Regions from separate parts of the Stutzerimonas sp. LR2 genome, predicted to be linked through region 1. Evidence: predicted binding sites of a transcription regulator. Region 1 holds the regulator's gene; each other region holds the start of a gene.
The links. The regulator FliA, encoded in region 1, starts transcription of late flagellar genes. The targets are predictions, from matches to a motif close to CTAAAGTTTNNNNNNNNNNNGCCGNTAA.
Positions count from the first base shown of each region.

Region 2: the regulator FliA is predicted to act here: its motif matches at 1,055-1,082, upstream of ACVRRC_RS19650 (methyl-accepting chemotaxis protein).
Region 3: the regulator FliA is predicted to act here: its motif matches at 1,241-1,268, upstream of ACVRRC_RS12860 (methyl-accepting chemotaxis protein).
Region 4: the regulator FliA is predicted to act here: its motif matches at 1,506-1,533, upstream of ACVRRC_RS16915 (flagellin).

Region 1 covers NZ_JBVTRR010000002.1:468,266-470,441, forward strand. The annotation lists gene flhF (flagellar biosynthesis protein FlhF) at 1-98, shown strand, start outside; gene fleN (flagellar synthesis regulator FleN) at 190-1,017, shown strand; gene fliA (RNA polymerase sigma factor FliA) at 1,035-1,760, shown strand; gene ACVRRC_RS08700 (chemotaxis response regulator CheY) at 1,835-2,176, shown strand, end outside.
Region 2 covers NZ_JBVTRR010000006.1:55,280-57,455, forward strand. The annotation lists gene ACVRRC_RS19650 (methyl-accepting chemotaxis protein) at 1-983, opposite strand, end outside; gene cueR (Cu(I)-responsive transcriptional regulator) at 1,160-1,609, opposite strand; gene ACVRRC_RS19660 (heavy metal translocating P-type ATPase) at 1,623-2,176, opposite strand, start outside.
Region 3 covers NZ_JBVTRR010000003.1:421,078-423,253, reverse strand. The annotation lists gene ACVRRC_RS12875 (AraC family transcriptional regulator) at 1-126, opposite strand, end outside; gene ACVRRC_RS12870 (hypothetical protein) at 240-665, shown strand; gene ACVRRC_RS12865 (DUF6746 family protein) at 675-1,025, opposite strand; gene ACVRRC_RS12860 (methyl-accepting chemotaxis protein) at 1,476-2,176, shown strand, end outside.
Region 4 covers NZ_JBVTRR010000004.1:550,145-552,320, forward strand. The annotation lists gene ACVRRC_RS16915 (flagellin) at 1-1,296, opposite strand, end outside; gene ligA (NAD-dependent DNA ligase LigA) at 1,703-2,176, opposite strand, start outside.

The sequences.
Region 1 (2,176 bases):
GTGCGGTGAGTTTGCAATCCGGCGAGGAACCGAGCGAGGAAACCATGGCCGATATGTTCGCCGGGTTGTACAACGGTTCGTCACGGCGGGCTGGATGATGTGGCGACAGCGGTACCAGAATGAATCAGATGCGTGCCCTGCGTGCGCATCGCCGGCCGAAAGGCCCCAGCAAGATATAGGCGTGTGAACATGGGTATGCATCCCGTACAGGTGATTGCGGTGACCGGCGGCAAGGGTGGCGTCGGCAAGACCAACGTGTCGGTCAATCTGGCGCTGGCCCTGGCCGATCTCGGTCGGCGCGTGGTGCTGCTCGACGCCGACCTCGGCTTGGCCAACGTCGACGTGCTGCTGGGTCTGACCAGCAAGCGCACCCTGGCCGACGTAATTGCCGGCGAGTGCGATCTGCGTGACGTGCTCATCCAGGGGCCAGGTGGCATTCGCATCGTGCCGGCAGCGTCCGGTACCCAGAGCATGGTGCAACTGTCGTCCCTGCAGCACGCAGGGCTGATCCAGGCATTCAGCGAGATGGGCGACGAGATCGACGTGCTGATCATCGACACCGCGGCCGGTATCGGCGACTCGGTAGTCAGCTTCGTGCGCGCCGCGCAGGAGGTGCTGCTGGTGGTCACCGACGAGCCGACATCGATCACGGACGCCTACGCGCTGATCAAGCTGCTCAATCGTGACTACGGCATCAGCCGCTTCCGCGTGTTGGCCAACATGGCCCATGCGCCGCAAGAAGGTCGCAACCTGTTCGCCAAACTGACTAAGGTTACCGAACGGTTTCTCGATGTGGCGCTGCAGTACGTTGGCGCCGTGCCTTACGACGAGGCCGTGCGCAAGGCGGTACAGAAACAGCGTGCGGTCTACGAGGCCTATCCGCGCTCGAAATGCGCGCTGGCCTTCAAGGCCATCGCACAGAAGATCGATACCTGGCCGTTGCCCGCAACACCGCGCGGCCATCTCGAATTCTTCGTGGAGCGCCTCATCAGTCCCGCTTCTCAAAGTCACGAATGACAGGTGCCGGATCCGCTATGTATTACAGCAAGGCTCAGGCAAAGGATGCGCAGTACCGCCTGATCGATCAGTACGCCCCGTTGGTCAAGCGAATCGCTTACCACCTGTTGGCGCGCCTGCCTGCCAGTGTGCAGGTGGACGATCTGATCCAGGCTGGAATGATCGGACTGCTGGAAGCAGCGAAGAAATACGACGCCGGCAAAGGTGCCAGTTTCGAAACCTACGCCGGTATCCGCATCCGCGGCACCATGCTCGACGAAGTGCGCAAGGGAGACTGGGCGCCGCGCTCGGTGCACCGCAACTCGCGCATGGTCAGCGAGGCGATCCGCGCCATCGAGGCGAAAACCGGGCGTGACGCTAAAGATCACGAGGTTGCGGCCGAACTTAAGCTTAGCCTCGACGAGTATTACGCCATTCTCGGCGACACGCTGGGCAGCCGCCTCTTCAGCTTTGACGATCTGCTGCAGGAAGGCGAGCACGGCGAACTGCAGGAAGACGCGAGCAGCACCCATCCGGAACCGTTTCGCGATCTGGAGGACGAGCGTTTCCAGCAGGCGCTGGCCGATGCCATCGGTAATCTGCCCGAACGCGAGAAGCTGGTGCTGTCGCTGTATTACGACGAAGAGTTGAACTTGAAGGAAATTGGTCAGGTGCTGGGAGTCAGCGAGTCGCGTGTGAGCCAGTTGCATAGCCAGTGTGCTGCGCGCTTGCGTGCACGCCTCGGCGAATGGCGCGCCAATTGACAATTGTTTGCGGTATGACGTGCTCGGTTTGCTGAGGCATTTTGGGACTTACGGAGGTCGACTTGGACAAGAACATGAAAATCCTCATCGTCGATGACTTCTCGACGATGAGACGAATCATCAAGAACCTCTTGCGTGATCTGGGGTTCACCAACACCGCCGAGGCGGACGACGGCACCACCGCACTGCCGATGCTGAAAAGCGGCAGCTTCGATTTCCTGGTCACCGACTGGAACATGCCGGGCATGAGCGGTATCGATCTGCTGCGCACAGTGCGCGCGGACGAGCGCCTCAAGCATCTGCCGGTACTGATGGTGACCGCCGAGGCGAAGCGCGATCAGATCATCGAAGCGGCCCAGGCCGGGGTCAATGGCTATGTGGTCAAACCCTTCACCGCCCAGGTGCTCAAGGAAAAG
Region 2 (2,176 bases), on a different contig from region 1:
GCGATGCGCTCGACGTCGGCCAGGGTGGCACGCAGCGGCAGGACGATCTGGCGGGTGATCAGCCAGGCGGCCAGGGCGCCGAGCGCCAGTGCCAGCAGCGTGCTGATGATCAGGCGGGTGCGGGCGGCGCTGCTCTCCACATCGAGCCGGTCGAGCTGGAACTGATAGAGCGAGTCGCTGATGCGGACGATCTCCTTCTGCTGGTCGGTCATCTCCTGGCGTGCCTTGGCGATGGCGACGGTGGCCGCCTCCAGCGATTCGATGGCGCTGCGATACTCGCCGAGCACGGCACGGATCTGCTCAAGCGTCGCCGCGTGGTCAGCGTCGAGCGCGGCAGCGTGGCGATCCAGCGTGGCCTGGGCGGCATCCAGTTGCGCGTAGACGGCCTTGGCCGCCTCGGCACCCGGAGCCGCCATATAGACCCGCAGCAGGTATTGGGCGCGCTGCACGTCATCCTCGATCCGGGTGATGGCCTGGAACTGCGCGAAGCGCCCTTCATCGTATTCCGACAACCGCAGCACCTGGCCGGTGACGCCAGCGTTCAGCTCTGCCAGACGCGCGGCGGCACCGTCGATGGTGGTGCGCGCGGCGTTGGCCTGGGCGTAGCCCTTGCGCATGTCGTTCAGCGAGTTCTGGTACTGGGCGTTGTAGCCGGCCTGTTCCTTGAGCTGGGCGACGTTGATCGGGTTCTTGAAGGTGTCCAGCAGCTTGGTCTGCTGGGCGAGGTAGATGCCGAGGTTCTTGTCCAGCCGCTCGGTGGACTCGGCGTCGCCGTTGGCCAGCATGAACTGCAGGCGGGCTATGCGCAGGTCGGTGAGGGTCTTGTTCAGCTGCGAGATCTCGGTCATCCAGCCGCTGCGCTGGATCACGCTGCCCAGGCTGCCCCAGCCGTTCCAGGCGAGGATGAAGGTGAGGGCCAGGACGACGCCGAAGCCCAGTGCGAGCTTCCTGCTGACCCCGATATTTGCAAACCAGTTATTCATGGCAGTCCAAATCAAGATGAATTGTCGATGCGAGCGGGTACGCAGGGCGGCCGCTTCTGTCTTCGGCCTCACTGTCGGCCTGGCGCATGCGAACTTGAATGTCAGCCGAGGGACGGTTGCCCGCGTGCCTGCGCGGCAGCGAGCGATCGGCGGGCGTGTGAACGCCCGCGCGAGGATCAGGCCCCGCCCGCTCGGGCTGGTATGCCTGTCCGGGAGGGTGCGGGACGCGTGCTGCAGCAGCCGCTTTCGATGCCCTGCAGGATCGGGCAGTCCGGCCGATCATCACCCTGGCAGTGGTCGACCAGCTCCTGCAGCGTGTCGCGCAGGCCGACCAGCTCGGCAATCTTGCGGTTCAGCTCGTCGATATGCGCGCCGGCCAGGGCTTTCACGTCGGCGCTGGCGCGCTGGCGGTCCTGCCACAGCGCCAGCAGCTTGCCGACCTCCTCGAGGGAGAAGCCCAGATCACGAGCGCGGCGGATGAAGGCCAGCTGGTGCAGGTCGCGCTCGTTGTAGTGGCGGTAGCCATTGGCGCCACGCCCGGCGGGCGTGAGCAGACCGATGGATTCGTAGTAGCGGATCATCTTCGCCGTAAGGCCGCTGTGCTTGGCTGCCTGACCGATGTTCATGGCGTGCTCCCGATCATTCTTCCGGTTTCCAGGAACGCAGCAGCAGGGCGTTGCTCACCACGCTGACGCTCGACAGGGCCATTGCCGCACCGGCCACCACCGGGCTGAGGAAGCCGAAGGCGGCGAGCGGAATGCCCACCAGGTTGTAGATGAAGGCCCAGAACAGGTTCTGCTGGATCTTGCGGTAGGTGCGCCGGGCGATCTCCAGCGCTGCCGGCACCAGGCGCGGATCACCGCGCATCAGCGTGATGCCGGCGGCGTGCATGGCCACGTCGGTGCCGCCGCCCATGGCGATGCCGACATCCGCTGCGGCCAGGGCTGGCGCATCGTTGATGCCATCGCCAACCATCGCCACCACGGCGCCGCCCTTCTTCAGCTCCGCCACGGTGGCGGCCTTGTCTGCCGGGAGCACCTCGGCGTGCACGTCGTCGATGTGCAGCGCTTCGGCCACCACCCGCGCGCTGCCACGGTTGTCGCCGGTGATCAGGTGGCTGCGGATATGCCGGGCATCGAGTGCGGCGATCGCCGCCGCAGCTCCCTCCTTGAGGCTGTCACCGAAGGCGAACA
Region 3 (2,176 bases), on a different contig from region 1:
GGAAAAGGTCTCGTGACAGTGCGCGGCATAGCAGACCTTGCGGCCATCGGCGACGGCGCGCGCTTCCAGGAAGGGCAGGGCGTCGTCGCGCCAGAAGCGGGGTTGGTCGTCGTCCGGGTTGTTCACGTTGTGCCTGCCGTCATCGATACGAAACTGGGGTCTGACTCTAGCAATCATCCGCCGCTCTGGCATGCTCGATCGTCCGGCTCGCCGCTTCGTCTTCCGCACAAGGAGTTCCCATGCGCCCGTTGCTTGTCTTCACCGCACTGCTTTCGCTGGCCGGCTGCTCGTCGTGGCAGCCCGATGCCGAGGACATCGAGCCGGTGCCAGCCGAGCGGGTGCTGGCCTATCAGCAGCCGCTGGAAAACGGCGGCGAAGTGGTGGTGACGCGGGATTTCGGCCTGCGCGGCGGCGGCTGCTACATCGCCGTGCTGATCGATCGCCAGCTGGCGGCACGCATCCATGTCGGCGAGGTGGTGCGTTTCCAGGTGCCGGCCGGCGCGCGGATCGTCAGCATCGGCACCGATCCGCTGGATGACACCCTGTGCGGCAAGCTCAGCCTGCGCCGCGAGAAGCTGGCGCAGGTGCAGGCGGGCCAGACACTGGAGTATCGCGTCATCAGCGACAACCGCATCGGCTTCGACATCATTCCGGTCGCGCCGTAGCCCGCAGGGTTACTTGATCACCTTGCGCGCGGTCTCGAGGTATTCGTTGCCGTAGCGCTTAACCTCGGCGGCGTTCTGCGCCTCGGAGGCGATATGGATTTCCTCGAGGGTGTCGGTCAGGCCATCCATCTCCTCGTTGATCTTCTCCAGCGCGTCCTTGAGCGTGTAGGTCAGCTCGTGGATCTGCGCGAGGCTCTCCGGCGTCAGGCCCTGGGCCATGGCCTGTTCCAGCCGGCTGTTGTACTCGGAGAAGTTCTTCACCGCCTCGGCCAGGTTGCGTGACGGTTGCGCGTCGGCGATGGCGTGGCTGGCGATCAGGCTGGACAGCGCCAGCACGGCAGTCTGGATGAGTGTTTTCACGACAGGTCCCATGGGTCGAAAGATGGGGCGCGAAGGTATCATTTGGCCATCTGCGCGACGTGCAGCAGCGCACAGTCTGCGCTGCGCCATTAGTCGCATGCCGGCGATGCGCCGGGCTCGTCCTGACCATGCCGAAGCGTTCGGAGGGTGATGCTGCCGACTACCCGTCAGGCCTCTGCAACGCCTCTGGCACGCCCGTTGCGAGAGTTTTTTCCCTAAAGCGAAGAGGCGATCGGCCGATAGCGATTTGCTGCTGGCCGTTCGCCGCTATCGGTGCCAGCGCTCGGGGATTCAACAACAACTACCTCGTCCCGTCTCCAGGATTGCATGGTTCCGCAAGGGAACCGCAGGCCGGCACTGCCTCGTGTCGGCATGAACCAGTCGAACCTGTTGCCTTACTTGCCAATTTGCCACGCCTTCGGCGCCGGCATGCCATATGGAAAAGAACGAATGATGCAGCAACTGACTATCCGAGCCCGTCTGTTGATCCTGATCGGGGCAATGCTGAGCGCCTGTCTGGTCATCGGCCTGACCGGGCTGAACGCGCAGCAGCGCAGCGTCGCCGGCCTCAACACCGTTTACCTGGACCGCGTGGTGCCGTTGCGCGACCTCAAGCTGATCGCCGACCTCTATGCGGTGAAGATCGTCGATGCCACGCACAAGACGCGCAGCGGGATGCTCAGCTACCAGCAGGCGCGTGATGACGTGCGGACCGCGCGGGCCGAGATCCGGCGGCTCTGGGGCGAGTACATGAACACCAGCCTGATCGACGCCGAGCGGCAGGCCTCAGCCCGCATCGAAGTGCTGATGCAGAAGGCCGACGCACCGCTGGACGACCTCGAACGCATTCTCGACCGCCACAGCGAAAAGCGCCTGGCCGCGTTCGTCATCAACGATCTGTACCCGCTGATCGACCCGATTTCCGAGGGCTTCAGCGAGCTGATCGGCTTGCAACTGGGCGAAGCCAAGGGCGAGTACGAGCGCGCTCTGGCGCTCTATCAGCGCAATCGGGTGCTGAACATCGGTTTGCTGCTGGTCATGCTGATCGGCGGTGGGATTTTCGCCCTGGTCCTGCTGCGCAGCATCAGCCGGCCGCTGGAAGCGCTGAAGCAGGCGGCAGCCTCGGTCGCCGCAGGTGACCTGAGTCGTAC
Region 4 (2,176 bases), on a different contig from region 1:
GTTGATGGTGTTATCGAAACGGTTCTGCACCGCACCGAGGTCAGCTCGCTGGGAGTCGATACCCGCCAGAGCGTTGTCAATCACCGCCAGTGCACGCTGCGCACCATCTGCCGTGGAGATGTCAACCTTCGCAACCGAGCTTTTTTCAGCGTTAGCAGCACCGAACAACTCGGCGGCAACGGCCGTGGAGGCTGCTGGCGTTGCCACGGAGAACGATGTGGGTGAGTTTAGCTGGATGTACCCAACAATGGTCTCGTTGGCTGTGCCAACAGCTGCAGCAGTTGCGTACTCGCCTTTGGCGTCCTGTACCGATGCGGTCATGGTCACGTCGCCCGTGATCGTGCCAAACGAGACGTTCTCACCAGTGCTGGATTCGACTGTTAGAACTCCATCTTTATCCAGATTTGCCTTCAGGCCTAGCTTGGCGGAGTTGGAGTTAATCTGCTCAGCGAGATCGGTATTTGATGTCACGCCGACAAAATCGACGGTCTTGGCGTCAGCACCGCTACCGACAGTCATAGTGAAGTTGGCGGTATCACCTGCTGCCGGCTGAGTGACCTCCACTTTGAACACAGTTCGCGCAGTAGCAGTCAGACCCGAGATAGCACCATCAAATTTGGCTGCCAAGCTTTTAGCACTGTCGCCAGCCGCGACGGCGATGGTTTTGGTTTGGCCATTACCCACAACGGTCAAATCGCCAGCAGTGAACGCAGCAGCTGGATCCGCAACAACACTACCGCTAACAGTCGGGGTGCCTGCTGCACTATCACTGCCAACCTGGTAGGAGCCGATGTCACTGGCCGAGGCGCTCTTGACGGTAACGTCGATGGTTTCGTAGGCGTTCGAGCCCACTTGGAAGCTTGAGGTACCGAAAGAGCCGTCCATCAACTTGCGGCCACCGAAAGTGGTGGTTTCGGCGATGCGGGTCAGTTCGTTCTGCAGTGCAGACACTTCCTTTTGCAGCGCCGAACGGTCAGCGTCGCTGTTCGAGCCGTTGGCGGACTGGATGGACAGGTCACGCATACGCTGCAGGATGTTGGTGGACTGCTGAAGTGCGCCTTCGGCGGTCTGGGCGAGGGAGATACCGTCGTTAGCGTTACGCACAGCAACGTTCAGGCCGCTGATCTGGTTGCTCAGGCGGTTGGAGATCTGCAGACCGGCAGCATCATCCTTCGCGCTGTTGATGCGGCTACCAGTAGACAGGCGCTGCATGGAGGTATTCAGCGCGTTGGACGTATTGTTGATGTTGCGCTGGGTGTTCAGCGACGGAATGTTGGTATTGACGGTAAGAGCCATGGTGTTTGCCTCCAAGGGCGCTAGTTACTTTGGTTGCCTGAGCTTGCGACTCCGGGCCGGCTTGTGCCCAGGCACCCATTGAGTTCGCATTCGATTAGCTTATCGGCGCCGTTTGGGTTGGCTTTAGGGCAGATTCGAACTTTTTCATGAGCCCGGTACCGCTCCAACGCTACGCCAGCGCATCCATACTGCGGACTTGCTTGACCAGCTTTTCGGGCGCAGGGGGGAAAACTTTAGGGGGGATGGCTGAAGCTGGTTCCCAAGGTGGTGACGAAGGAAGATCGCTGTGTGCTGTTGGACTTTGGAAAAGCGCTTCTGCGGCCAGGGCCGCTCCCACGGGGTTTGGTGAAAGAATCGGGAGCGGGATTGACGGAGAGGCTCGCAGGGGTGAACCGTTGCTGATGCGCTATGTGTTTACCGAACCAAGCTGAGCGAGGCGCTTGAGGAATTGCGCTTCATCGAGCACCGCCACGCCGAGTTCGTTGGCTTTGGTGAGCTTCGAGCCCGCGCCTGGGCCCGCTACTACGCAGTTGGTTTTGGCGGACACCGACCCTGCGACCTTTGCCCCCAGCGCCTCCAGCCGCGTCTTGCCCTCATCACGGCTCATGGTTTCCAGCGTGCCGGTCAGCACCCACGTCTGGCCGGCCAGCGGCAGGCCTTCGGCGGCTTTCCGCTCGCTTTCCCAGTGCATGCCGAACTCCCGCAGCTGGGCTTCGATCAAACGGGCGCGCTCGGCGTTCTCGGGTTTGTCGAAGTAGTCGCGCAGGGAACGTGCGGCCTTTTCGGTGAGGCGCTCTACCTGACGTAGGTCGAGCCAGTCGGCGGCGATGATTGCCCCGAGCGAGCCGAAACGCTCTGCCAGGCGCTGGGCACCGGTGCG